Regions from separate parts of the Kocuria sp. KKT182 genome, predicted to be linked through region 2. Evidence: predicted binding sites of a transcription regulator. Region 2 holds the regulator's gene; each other region holds the start of a gene.
The links. The regulator HrcA, encoded in region 2, represses chaperone genes, less so after heat shock. The targets are predictions, from matches to a motif close to TTNGCACTCGNNNNNNNCGAGTGCNAA.

Region 1 (4,402 bases), 700 kb from region 2:
GGTGCCCAGGATCGTGAGCACCGCCAGCGGCAGCAGCCGCTTGAACACGTGCAGCCAGTACCGCCCCAGCGCCAGCGGCCTCCCCGCCTCGAGCTTGCGCACGAAGGACAGGGTCAGGAAGAACGCCGAGATCAGCAGGAAGATGTCCACTCCCCCGGACACCCGGTCCAGGAACACGTGGTAGACCACCACGAGCAGCACGGCGACGAAGCGCAGCCCCTGCACCTCCGGACGGAACCCGGCGTACCGGGCCACCCGCCGGGCCGTGTCCGGCTCGACGCCGGCGGGAGTGCTCTGCGCACCGAGGGTCGTCATGGGCATCTCCTGGGAACACCGTGCCGCCGGGGGCGCGGCAGTGGTCGGACGGACCCCCGCACTCTACCGGAGGCGCCGGGGCGGCCCCCGGAGACGGCGACGGACCCGCCCCACCGGTGGTGGGACGGGTCCGCGGGGCGAGCCGGCTCGGCGCCGGCCGTCAGTGCCGGCCGTCAGTGCTGGTGGCCGTGGCCGTGCCCCTCGTCCTCGGCGGGCTTGTCCGTCACGAGCGTCTCGGTGGTCAGCACGAGCGCCGCGATGGACGCGGCGTTCTGCAGCGCCGAGCGGGTGACCTTGACGGGGTCGATGATGCCGGCGCCGACCATCTCGACGTACTCGCCGGTGGCGGCGTCGTAGCCGTGCCCGGCCTCGAGCTCGGCGACGCGGGAGGCGACCACGGCCCCGTCCTGACCGGCGTTCTGGGCGATCCAGTACAGCGGCTGCCGCAGCGCGCGGCGGACGATGCCGAGCGCGGTCGCGGCGTCCCCGGTGAGCCCGAGGTCGGACTCGTCGAGGACCTTCGCGGCCTGCACGAGGGCGGTGCCGCCGCCGGCGACGATGCCCTCCTCGAGGGCCGCGCGGGTCGCGGAGACGGCGTCCTCGATGCGGTGCTTGCGCTCCTTGGCCTCGACCTCGGTGGCGGCGCCGACCTTGATCACGGAGACCCCGCCGGCCAGGCGGGCGAGCCGCTCCTGGAGCTTCTCGCGGTCCCACTCGGAGTCGGTGCGCTCCACCTCGGCGCGGATCGTGGCGACCCGGTCCTGGATCTCGGCCGGGGTGCCCCCGCCGTCGACCAGGGTGGTGGTGTTCTTGGTGACCGTGACGCGCCGGGCGGTGCCCAGCTGCTCCAGGGTGACCTGGTCGAGGCTGATGCCCAGCTCGCTGGTGATGAGCTGGCCGCCGGTGAGGACGGCGAGGTCCTGCATGATCGCCTTGCGGCGGTCGCCGAAGCCGGGGGCCTTGAGGGCCACGACGTCGAGGGTGCCGCGCAGCCGGTTGACCACGAGGGTGGACAGGGCCTCGCCCTCGACGTCCTCCGCGATGATGGTCAGCGGCTTCTTGGCCTGGAGGACCTTCTCCAGCACGGGCATGAGCTCGGGCACCGAGGAGATCTTGCCCTGGTACAGCAGCACCAGGGAGTTCTCCATGACCGCTTCCTGGCGCTCGGCGTCGGTCACGAAGGACGGGGACAGGTAGCCCTTGTCGAACTGCATGCCCTCGGTGACGTCGAGCTCCACCTCGGTGCTCGAGCCGTCCTCGATCGTGATGACGCCGTCCTTGCCGACGGTCTCGAAGGCCCGGGCGATGAGCTCGCCGATCGCCGGGTCCTGCGCGGAGATGGTCGCCACGTGGGCGACGTTGGTGCCCTCCACCGGGCGGGCGTTCTCGAGCAGGCGCTCGGAGACGGCCTCGACGGCCTTCTCGATGCCGCGCTTGAGGCTCAGCGGGTCGGCGCCGGCGGCCACGTTGCGCAGGCCCTCCTTGACGAGCGCCTGGGCGAGCACGGTGGCGGTGGTGGTGCCGTCGCCGGCGACGTCGTTGGTCTTGGTCGCCACCTCCTTGGCGAGCTGGGCACCGAGGTTCTCGTACGGGTCGTCGAGCTCGACCTCGCGGGCGATGGTCACGCCGTCGTTGGTGATCGTGGGGGCGCCCCACTTCTTGTCGAGCACCACGTTGCGCCCGCGCGGGCCGAGGGTGACCTTGACGGTGTCGGCGAGCTTGTTGACGCCGTTCTCGAGGGACTTGCGGGCGGCGTCGTCGAACGCCAGCTGCTTGGCCATGGGCGAAGAGCTCCTTCTGGGGTGGCTGGGGTCGCCAGCGGGTTTCGGGGTCTGGATCGGCGAAGGGTGCCCGCCGCGGGCCCGCCGGAACAGCGGGGCGTGCGGCGGGCACCCTTCGTCAGGACTGCGCGGTCTGCGCCGGGTCGGTGCGGCCCGGTCTACTTGACGACGACGGCGAGCACGTCGCGGGCCGGGAGGACCAGGTACTCCTCGCCGTTGTACTTGACCTCGGTGCCGCCGTACTTCGAGAAGATCACGACGTCGCCCTCCTGGACGTCGACCGGGATGCGGTTGCCGGAGTCGTCGACACGACCGGGGCCGACCGCCAGGACCTTGCCCTCCTGGGGCTTCTCCTTGGCGGTGTCCGGGATGACGAGACCGGACGCGGTGGTCTGCTCAGCGGCGAGCGGCTGGACGACGATGCGATCCTCGAGAGGCTTGATGGAGACCGACACGATCTCTCCTTGTCTGTAGGGGTGGAAAACGGTGGGCGACCGCGGGCGGAGCCCGCCGTCGAGCTTCGGGCCGATCGGCGCACCGACCGTCGTCGCGGTGCCGGTCGATCGCCTGGCCCTTAGCACCCTCACCCGGAGAGTGCCAAGGCCAACTGTAGGAGCGGGCTGGCAGTCGGTCAAGGCGAGTGCCAGCGCGCCGACCCCCGCGGGAACGTCCGGCGGGAATTAGGTCACGCCCGTGTTCGCCAATGATTTGCCTCACGCCCGCCCGACCCTCTAGGTTGAGCGGTAAGGCAACCCTTACCTCGGCCGAGCAGCGGTGCCCTCCTCGACGTCCCGGCGCATCCGTGCGCAGGTCCGTCGCGCCCATCGGATCCCGCCGGCGTCCGCCACCCCGGAGCACGCCGGCGTCCTCTGCACGAAGGAAGACCATGAACCGCACCCAGCACCCGGCTGCCCTCCTGGCCGTCGCCGGTGTCCTCGCCCTCACCGCCTGCGGCACGGCCCAGGGCGACGAGGCCGCCTCCGCGGAGTCGTCCGCCCCCTCCGCCGCCACGGTCGAGGTCGAGGACAACTACGGCACGCAGACGGTCGAGGCCCCGCCGGCGTCCGTCGTCGCCACCGACAACCGCACCTTCGAGACGCTCGCCGAGTGGGGCGTCGAACTGGCGGCGGCCCCGCGCGCCCTCATGCCGGACACCATCGCCTACGCCGACGACGAGTCCGTCGTCGACCTCGGCAACCACCGCGAGCCCGACCTCGAGGCCGTCGTCGCCGCGGACCCCGACCTCATCGTCAACGGCCAGCGCTTCGCCGACTACCGCGAGGACTTCGCCGACCTGGTGCCGGAGGCCACCATCGTCGAGCTCGACCCGCGGGAGGACGAGCCCTTCGACGAGGAGCTGAAGCGGCAGACCTCCGTCCTGGGCCAGGTCTTCGACCGCGAGGACGAGGCCGAGCAGATCAACGGCGACTTCGACGCGGCGATGCAGCGCGTCGTCGACGGCTACCGGCCCGGCGACACGGTCATGGCCGTCACCGTCTCCGGCGGCGAGATCGGCTTCATCGCCCCGGGCAACGGACGCACCCTGGGCCCGCTGTTCGAGATCTTCGACTTCGCACCGGCCCTCGAGGTCGAGGGCGCCAGCGACGACCACCAGGGCGACGACATCTCCGTGGAGGCGATCGCCGACTCGAACCCCGACTGGATCCTCGTGCTGGACCGCGACGCCGCGATCTCCGCCGAGGACCCGGAGTACACCCCGGCGCAGGAGGTCATCGAGAACGCCGCGGCCCTGCAGAACGTCACCGCGGTGCAGGAGGGCCAGGTCGTCTACATGCCCCGGGACACCTACACCAACGAGGGCATCCAGACCTACACCGAGTTCTTCGACACCCTGGCCGACGCCATGGGCGCGCGGGACTGACCCATCATCCGGACGGCGGTGGCGGCGTCCGCCCCACCACCGCCGTCCGCCGGGCACGAGGCCGGAGGAAGGACTGACCCCATGTCGACGATCGTGTCGAGACCCCCCGCGGCGAGCAAGGGCTCGCTGTTCGACTGGAAGCTGCTGCTCGGTGCGCTCGGCGTCCTCGCGCTGCTGGCCGCGTCCCTCCTCACGGGGGTCTACGACGTCTTCGGCGCCGAGGACGGCGACGAGATGTTCGCGATCACGCGGATCCCCCGCACCATCGCCCTGGTCCTGGCCGGCGCCGCCATGTCCATGTCCGGCCTGGTGATGCAGCTGCTCACGCAGAACCGCTTCGTGGAGCCCACCACCACGGGCACCACCGAGTGGGCGGGGCTCGGGCTGCTGCTCGTCGTGCTCCTGGTGCCCACCGCCACGGTCC
Region 2 (4,402 bases):
GGTCCCGGTCGCCCTTCGCGAGGGCCTGGGCGAGGACCAGCCGGGGCGTGCGGGCGGGCTCGGTGGTCACCGAGACCACGCCGACCTCCATGCTGTCCCGGTCCCCCGCGCGCAGCTCCCCGGTGGCCCGGGTCCCCGCGCCGTCGACGAGCTCGAGCCGCTCACCGGGCGCGAGCCGGCGCACGGTGACGGCGTGCCGGGCCTCCGGGCCGGTGACGGTGAGCGCCGCCCCGGGGCCGAGACCGGCGAGCCGGCCCGGCTCGACCTTGAAGACCGGCAGGCTCACAGGTCGGAGAACCGGTCCTTGAGCCGGGAGAAGAAGCCGCCGGAGCCGGCCGGGGAGTTCAGGGTGGTGCCGGTGGACTGGTCCTCGCCGCGCAGCCGGGACAGCTGCTCGAGCAGCTCGCGCTGCTCGTCGTCGAGCGCCGTGGGGGTCTCGACCTCGAGGTGGACGAACAGCTCGCCCCGGCCGCCGCCGCGCAGCCGGGTGGCCCCGAGCTCGTGCAGGGTGACGGTGTGGCCGGTCTGCGTGCCGGGGGCGACGGGCACCTCGCGCTCGCCGTCGAAGGTCTCGAGGGTGACGGTGGTGCCGAGGGCCGCGGAGGTCATGGGCACCCGGACGCGGGCGTGCAGGTCGTCGCCCTGGCGCTCGAACGTGGGGTCGGGATCGACCTTGAGCTCGACGTAGAGGTCGCCGTTCGGCCCGCCGGCGGTGCCGGCCTCGCCCTGCCCCGAGAGGCGGATCCGGTTGCCGGTCGAGACGCCGGCGGGGATCTTGACGGTCAGCGGGCGGCGGTCGCGCACGCGGCCCTCGCCGTAGCACTCGTGGCACGGGTGCTTGATGACGGTGCCGAAGCCCTGGCAGGTGGCGCACGGCGCCGCCGTGACCACGGTGCCGAGGATCGACTGGACCTGGCGCTGCACCTGGCCGGATCCGTGGCAGACGTCGCAGGTCTCGGGCTGGGTGCCCGCCTGGCAGCAGGTGCCGTCGCAGGTGGGGCAGACCACGGCGGTGTCCACGGTGATCTTCTTCTCCGTGCCGAAGACCGCGTCCCGGAGGGTGACCCGGACGTTGATCAGGGCGTCCTGGCCCTGGCGGGTGCGGGAGGCGGGTCCGCGCCGGCCGGAGCCGGCGCCGCCGGCGCCCTGGAAGAAGGTGTCGAAGATGTCGGCGAAGCCGAACCCCGTGCCGGGGAAGCCCCCGCCGAAGCCGGTGTCGGTGCCGTTCTCGTTGCCGGTCGCGTCGTAGACGCGCCGCTTCTCGGGGTCGGAGAGGACGTCGTTGGCGTGGGAGAGGCGCTTGAAGTCCTCGGCGGCCTCCGGGCCGGGGTTGACGTCGGGGTGCAGCCGGCGGGCCTTCTTGCGGTAGGCCTTCTTGATCTCTTCCTGGCTGGCGTCCCGGGACACGCCCAGGGTCTCGTAGTGATCGCTCACCGTGGTCCGTTCTGTCGAGAGGTCTGTGGTGGGTTTCGCTGGTGGGCCCCGGGGACGGGGCCCGCGGGGGCTCAGCCCCCGAGGATACGGGAGAGGTAGCGGGCGACGGCGCGCACGGCGGCCATCGTGGACGGGTAGTCCATGCGCATGGGGCCCACGACCCCCACCTTGGACTGCGGCCCGTAGCCGGTGGCGACGACGGCGGCCTCGGACAGGGGGCCCTCGGCGTTCTCCGTGCCGATCCGCACGGCCACCCCGCGGGCGTCCTGCTCCATCTCGGAGAGCAGCCGGAGCATCACCACCTGCTCCTCGAGGGCCTCGAGGACCGGGCCGATGCTCAGGTGGAAGTCCCCGGTGGAGCGGGCGAGGTTGGCGGTGCCGGCCATGACCATGCGGTGCTCGGCCCCGCCCGCCGCGAGGGCGCCGACGGCCTCCGCCACGGCGGCGGCGGCCGGCTGCAGCGGCGGGGCGGTGGCCGCGGTCATCACGGCCAGGGCGTCCGGCACCGCGGTCAGGCAGCGCCCGACCACGGCGGCCAGCACCCGGGCGCGCAGCTCGAGCAGCTGGGACTCCTCGAGCGGGGCCCGCAGCACGGCGACGCGCTGCGCCACCCGGCCGTTGGTGGGGATGAGCACCACGAGCACCCGGCCGGCGCCGAGGTCCACGACCTCGACGTGGCGCACGGTGACCCCGGAGGCGTGCGGGTACTGCACGACCGCGACCTGCTGGGTGAGCTGCGCGAGCAGCCGCACGGTGCGCTCCATGACGTCGTCGATGTCCGCGGCGTCGTCCAGCAGCCGCTGGATGGCCCGCCGTTCCGGGCCCGAGAGCGGCTTGACGGCCGCGATCTGGTCGACGAACGTGCGGTAGCCCTTGTCCGTGGGGATCCGGCCCGAGCTCGTGTGGGGGGCCGTGATCAGGCCCTCCTCCTCGAGCGCGGCCATGTCGTTGCGAACGGTGGCCGAGGAGACGCCGAGCCGGTGCCGGTCCACGAGGGCCTTGGAGCCGACCGGCTCGCGGAAGTGCACGTAGTCCTCCACGATGGCCTGCAGGATCTGCAGTCGTCTCGGATGGTTCACGTCGCTCCTCCCCGGTTCGTCCACGCCCCCGAAGATGCCCTGGCACTCGGGTGGCCACAGTGCCAACGGCGTCCAGTGTAGCCCCCGTGTCCGACGGCCGGTCGCCCCCGCGGTTTGGTACGCTTCCGGCTGATCCGCGCCGGACGCGCGGCACCGCGACCCGGGAGGACGACCATGAGCCACCACGGCTGGGGGCCGCGCAGCCTCGACGACGACGCCCTCGCCCGCCGCCGGCCGGTCTCCGCGGAGGTCCCGGTCGCCCCGGGGATGCTCCTGGAGGACGTCACGACCGGCTGGGTCGGCGCGGTCGTGTCCCTGGAGACCATCGGCGGGATGCGCGTGCTGGGGCTCGAGGACCGGAGGGGGCGGGTCAAGGCGTTCCCCCTGGGGCCGGGGTTCCTGCTCGAGGGCGAGCCCGTGGTCGTCGTCGAGCCCCGCCGGGCCCCCGCGGCGCGCAAGCCCTCCCGCACGCGCTCGGGCTCCGTGGCCGTCGAAGGGCTGCGCGCGAGCACCGCCAAGGCCTCCCGGGTGTGGGTCGAGGGCTACCACGACGCCGAACTGGTGGCCAAGGTGTGGGGCCACGACCTGGCGGTCGAGGGCATCGTCGTGGAGCCGCTGCACGGCATCGACGACCTGCCCGCCGCCGTGCGGGAGTTCGGGCCGGGCCCCGGGCGGCGGCTCGGCATCCTCGTCGACCACCTCGTGGCCGGCTCCAAGGAGTCGAGGATCGCCGCGGAGACCATGCGCCTGCCCGGCGCAGCGGGCAACGTCCTGGTGCTGGGCCACCCGTACGTCGACATCTGGCAGGCGGTCAGGCCGCGCACCCTCGGCATCGACGCCTGGCCCGTGGTCCCGCGGGGCACGGACTGGAAGACCGGCACCGCCGCCGCCCTCGGGTGGCCGCACCGCACCCCCGGCGACCTCGGCCGGGCCTGGCAGCACATCCTGTCCCGCGTGGACAGCTACGCCGACCTCGAGCCGTCCCTGCTGGGCCGGGTCGAGGAGCTCATCGACTTCCTCACCGCCCCCGGGGCCTGACCCGGCGCCCCGCGTGCACGGGCAACGCCCAGCAGATCGTCACAAAGGCACACGTGCGCGGGGCCGATCCTCCGCCCTCCGGGCCGGTCGGTAGGATGGTCGTGTCCCACCCACCGTCCGCGGCCCCGCCGCGGTCCCACCGCCGAAGGACATCCGTGCCCGTGCAGACCGACCCCCGACCGAGCCGCGACGACGCCGGGGCCCCGTTCGAGGGCCTCTCCCCCGTGGCCCAGCCGCTGACCGTCACCGAGGACCACCAGTGGGCGACCCTGGCGCACTTCGGCGGCGTCATCGGCTTCCTCCCCTCGTTCCTCGTCCACCGCGTCTTCCGCGGGCGCGGCCCGTTCACGGAGCAGGAGTCGATGGAGGCCATGAACTTCACCCTGCTGCCGACCCTCGTGGTGGTCACCGGGATCCTGTTCGCCCCGGTGCCGTTCATCGGCTGGTTCTTCGCGCTCGCCGCCGCCGCCGCGTGGCTGCTGCTCGCCGTCGGCTCCCTGATCGGCGGGGTCCGGGTCAACCGCGGCGAACCGCACCTCTACCGCTTCAACACCCGGCTCTACGACCGGCTCGTCGAGCGCCTCCGCGAGCGGTCCCGGGGGCGCGCCGCGCGCGGCTGATCCCGGTCCGCGCCGGGGACGTCCCTGACGGACGCATCCGTTCCTCGTGCGGGCGCCCCGGCCGGGGTGCCCCCGTCAGGCGAGCAGCCGCCGCACCACGGCGTCGCCGAGGAGCCGGCCCCGCAGGGTCAGCACCAGCGAGCCGCGCAGCGCCGCCGCGGGCTCCACCAGCCCGTCGGCGATCAGCCCGGCCACCGCGGTCCGCCCGCCGCCGGCCAGGGCGGTCGTGGG
Region 3 (4,402 bases), 940 kb from region 2:
GGATTGCCCAGCGCGGAGCCGTCGGCGGCAGCAGTGATCGTCATGGCACTCATCTTTTCACGGCGCCCGGACGCCGTGCGCCACGGGTCCTGTGCGCCCCCGGCTCAGTCGCCGGGCTCCTGATCGAGCTGCTGCTGGGCGACGTCGCGCACCCCGGCGACCCTCGACAGCTGCACGGCCGCCGTGCGCAGGTCCGTCTTGCCCTCGAGCCGCAGGAGCAGCTCCACCTCGGTGCCCTCGGACCCCTCGACCGTCCGGCTCGAGACCACGGAGGCGCTCAGCTGCAGCTCGTCGACCACCGTCAGGACCTCCCGCAGCACGCCGTGCCCGTCCTCGTAGCGCAGCCGGAGTCCCTGCGGGGCCACCATCCCGGGCAGGCGGCGGGAGAGCGGGGTCAGCAGGATCGCGGAGACGAAGTGCAGGCCCGTGGCGACGACGGCGAGCGGCACGAGCCCGGCCCCGCAGGCCATCCCGATGGCCGCGGAGAGCCAGATGCTCGCAGCCGTCGTCAGGCCGTGCACCACGTCCCGGTTCGTGAAGATCACGCCCGCGCCCAGGAAGCCGATGCCCGTGATGATCTGGGCCGCCACGCGGGAGGGGTCGGGACCGGCGTCGATGCCGGGCAGGACACCGAAGCCGTAGGCGGACACGAGGGTGAACACCGCCGACCCGGTGCCGACCAGGGCGTGCGTGCGCAGTCCGGCGCTCTTGCGCCGCAGCCGCCGTTCGAGGCCCACCAGCGAGGTGAGCCCGAAGGCGATCAGCACGAGCGAGACCTGGACGGGGACCGCGTCCCACACGACGACGTCCACGGCACCTCCTCCGGCAGCTGGTGCTCACGATTGAACACCACTTCCGGCCCTGCGGCACCAGGTGCGGGACGACGACGGGCCGGGCACCTCCGCGAGGTGCCCGGCCCGTGCCGGATGCGTGCTGGGCACGCTCGACGGGTCAGCCGTCGATCACATCATGCCGCCCATGCCGCCCATGCCGTCGTCGGCACCGGCACCGGCGCCCGCGGGCTCCGGCTTGTCGGCGACGACGGCCTCGGTGGTGAGGAACAGCCCGGCGATGGACGCCGCGTTCTGCAGCGCGGACCGGGTCACCTTGACCGGGTCGTTGATGCCGGCGGCCATCAGGTCCTCGTACTCGCCGGTGGCGGCGTTGAGGCCGTGGCCCTGGGCCAGACCGCGGACCTTGTCCACGACCACGCCGGCCTCGAGGCCGGAGTTGATCGCGATCTGCTTCAGCGGGGCGTCGATGGCGACCTTCACGATGTTCGCGCCGGTGGCCTCGTCGCCGGTGAGCTGCAGCTTGTCGAACGCCTTCTGGCCGGCCTGGATCAGGGCCACGCCGCCGCCGGCGACGATGCCCTCCTCCACGGCGGCCTTGGCGTTGCGCACGGCGTCCTCGATGCGGTGCTTGCGCTCCTTGAGCTCGACCTCGGTGGCGGCACCGGCCTTGAGGACGGCCACGCCGCCGGCCAGCTTGGCCAGGCGCTCCTGCAGCTTCTCGCGGTCGTAGTCCGAGTCCGAGTTGTTGATCTCGGCGCGGATCTGGGCCACGCGGCCCTCGATCTCCTCGGCGGTGCCGGCGCCGTCGACGATGGTGGTCTCGTCCTTCGTCACGACGACCTTGCGGGCCTGGCCCAGCAGGTCCACGGTGGCGGTCTCGAGGGAGAGCCCGACCTCCTCGGTGATGACCTGGCCACCGGTGAGGATGGCGATGTCGGCCAGCTGCGCCTTGCGGCGGTCGCCGAAGCCGGGGGCCTTGACGGCCACGGACTTGATGGAGCCGCGCATCTTGTTGAGCACCAGCAGCGCCAGGGCCTCGCCCTCGACGTCCTCGGCGATGATCAGCAGCGGCTTGCCGGCCTGCATGACCTTCTCGAGCACGGGGACCAGGTCCTTGACCGCGGAGATCTTGGAGTTGACCACGAGGATGTAGGGATCCTCGAGGACGGCCTCCTGGCGGTCGGCGTCGGTGACGAAGTAGCCCGAGAGGTAGCCCTTGTCGAAGCGCATGCCCTCGGTCAGCTCGAGGTCCAGCCCGAAGGTGTTGGACTCCTCGACCGTGATCACGCCCTCCTTGCCGACCTTCTCCATCGCCTGGGCGATGAGGCGGCCGATCTCGGGGTCGCCGGCGGAGATCGACGCCGTGGCGGCGATCTGCTCCTCGGTCTCGACCTCCTTGGCGGAGGCCAGCAGCTCCTCGGTGACCGCGGCGACGGCCTTCTCGATGCCGCGCTTGAGGCTCAGCGGGTCGGCGCCGGCGGCCACGTTGCGCAGGCCCTCCTTGACGAGCGCCTGGGCGAGCACGGTGGCGGTGGTGGTGCCGTCGCCGGCGATGTCGTCGGTCTTCTTGGCGACCTCCTTGACGAGCTCGGCGCCGATCTTCTCGAACGGCTCGTCGAGCTCGATCTCCTTGGCGATGGACACGCCGTCGTTGGTGATCGTGGGGGCGCCCCAGGCCTTCTCGAGGACCACGTTGCGGCCGCGCGGGCCGAGGGTGACCTTGACGGCGTCGGCCAGGGTGTTCAGGCCCCGCTCGAGTCCGCGGCGTGCCTCTTCGTCGAAAGCAATCATCTTTGCCATGTGACTTCGTCCCTCCTGGACGGTAGACAAACGGTCGACCTCCACGGTGCCCGCGACGGACGGCGCGCACGACGGCGGACTCTTCCCGACGCCGTGCGGCACCTCACCGTGGTGGTTGAGGTGTCACTCCTGTGCCGGTGGCTGCCCGGGTCGGGCCGGGGACCGAGCCATTAGCAGTCCACACGACTGAGTGCTAATCGCAATCTTGGCACTCGTCCCCGGAGAGTGCAAACCCCTGAGCCGATTCCGCTCAGCCCTGCCACTCCTCGCGCAGGACGCCGTAGACCATCCGGTCGTAGTACTCGCCGCCGACCCTGCGGGCCCGGCGGATCCTGGCCTCCTCGGTGAAGCCCAGCTTCACCGCCACGCGGCACATGCCCGCGTTGCCGCTCCACGTCTCCAGGTCGAGGCGGTGGGAGTCGGAGTGGGCGAAGAGGTAGTCGATCCACAGGCGCATCGCCTCGGTGCCGTAGCCGCCGCTCCAGTGCTCCGGGGAGTACACGGTGATGCCCAGGGAGCGCAGCGGCAGCAGGTGCGTGCCGTCACCGGGGTCCTCGGTGGGCTTCTCCGACCAGTACCAGGACACCTGCCCGATGAACCGGTCGTCGGCGGCGTCGGCGATCACCATCGTCTCGCGCGGGTCCGGCCAGTCCCCGGCCGTCACGTGCTCCCGGAGGGTGCCGAGCCAGCGCTGGGCGCCCTCGGCGGTGAAGTTCGGGTAGAACGGGCCGTCCGTGCGCTGCCACTCGTGCTCGCCGCCGCCGGCGGGCGGCATGATCCACGCCTCGTAGTCGACGAGGTCCTCCTCGGTCCAGTCGCGCACGCGGACTCGGCTTCCTTCGATCTGCACGGTGGTTCCTTCCGGTGGCGTCAGGGGTGGACGACGTCGTGGTGGACGACGTCGTGGTGGACGACGTCGGAGCGGTCGGGCTCCGGGACCGGAGCCCGATGGGGGACGCCTCGAGGACCGGGCCGGCTCAGGACCCCGTGGACGTGGCGCCCGGCGCCGGGGCGGCCTCGCCCGGGGCGTTGAGGAACGAGAACACCCCGACGCCGAGGGTCAGCACCCCGGCCAGGACGATGGCGGTGAGCTCCCGGGCGCCCACGCGGACGGTCGGCCGGACACCGCGGTGGGCGCCCTGGCGGGGCCCGTCCTCGGGGACGTCGTCGAACTCGTCGTGCGGGTACTGGGTCATCCGTGGTCTCCTCGCTGCCGGCGCAGCCTGGCCACGAGCATCGGGTCGTGCTCGAGGGCGGCGCGGGTGTCGATCAGGACGTTGAGCCGCTGGTAGTAGTGGGTGGGCGAGAGGTTCAGGCGGCGGCGGATCTCCATCTCCTTCGCCCCCTGGTACTTCCACTGCAGGTTCTCGAGCGAGAGGATCTCGCGGTCCACGGCGTCCAGACCGGCCCCCTCCCCGGGCTCTTCCCGGCCGGGGGCGGCCTCCCCGTCGGGCACCGGCTCCGCGCCGGGAACGGCGGCGTCGTCGGCCCGGGCGTCCGCGGGCACCGCGTCGTCGGGCACCGCGTCCTCGCCGGTCACCGCGACTCGGCCCGCGGCCGCAGGGAGAGGGTGGTCAGCTGCGCGTCCTCGCCCGCGTCCACGACGGCGCGCACCGCCGCGGCCACGGACTCCGGCCGGAGGTAGCGCTCCGGGACGTACTCGTGGCCCAGGCCCGCCTGGATGTCCCGCTGCATCTGCGTGTCGACCGGACCGGGGTGCACCGAGCTGACCACGACGCCGTCGGCCTCGACCTCCTGTCGGAGCGAGTCGGCGAGCGCGCGCAGGGCGAACTTCGAGGCCGCGTAGA

Region 1: the regulator HrcA is predicted to act here: its motif matches at 2,717-2,743, upstream of groES (co-chaperone GroES).
Region 3: the regulator HrcA is predicted to act here: its motif matches at 2,765-2,791, upstream of groL (chaperonin GroEL).

The regions. Positions count from the first base shown of each region.
Region 1 covers NZ_CM145757.1:1,345,492-1,349,893, forward strand. Annotated here, with positions in the region: gene ACZ2G1_RS06165 (acyltransferase family protein) at 1-315, opposite strand, end outside; gene groL (chaperonin GroEL) at 489-2,096, opposite strand; gene groES (co-chaperone GroES) at 2,255-2,551, opposite strand; gene ACZ2G1_RS06180 (siderophore ABC transporter substrate-binding protein) at 2,983-3,978, shown strand; gene ACZ2G1_RS06185 (ABC transporter permease) at 4,060-4,402, shown strand, end outside.
Region 2 covers NZ_CM145757.1:648,634-653,035, forward strand. Annotated here, with positions in the region: gene ACZ2G1_RS02895 (16S rRNA (uracil(1498)-N(3))-methyltransferase) at 1-286, opposite strand, end outside; gene dnaJ (molecular chaperone DnaJ) at 283-1,434, opposite strand; gene hrcA (heat-inducible transcriptional repressor HrcA) at 1,506-2,513, opposite strand; gene ACZ2G1_RS02910 (DUF3097 domain-containing protein) at 2,688-3,551, shown strand; gene ACZ2G1_RS02915 (DUF4870 domain-containing protein) at 3,707-4,171, shown strand; gene hemW (radical SAM family heme chaperone HemW) at 4,247-4,402, opposite strand, start outside.
Region 3 covers NZ_CM145757.1:3,631,432-3,635,833, reverse strand. Annotated here, with positions in the region: gene ACZ2G1_RS16875 (RNase H family protein) at 1-44, opposite strand, end outside; gene ACZ2G1_RS16870 (MgtC/SapB family protein) at 105-812, opposite strand; gene groL (chaperonin GroEL) at 963-2,594, opposite strand; gene ACZ2G1_RS16860 (GNAT family N-acetyltransferase) at 2,845-3,444, opposite strand; gene ACZ2G1_RS16855 (hypothetical protein) at 3,572-3,790, opposite strand; gene ACZ2G1_RS16850 (DUF3263 domain-containing protein) at 3,787-4,116, opposite strand; gene ACZ2G1_RS16845 (SDR family oxidoreductase) at 4,131-4,402, opposite strand, start outside.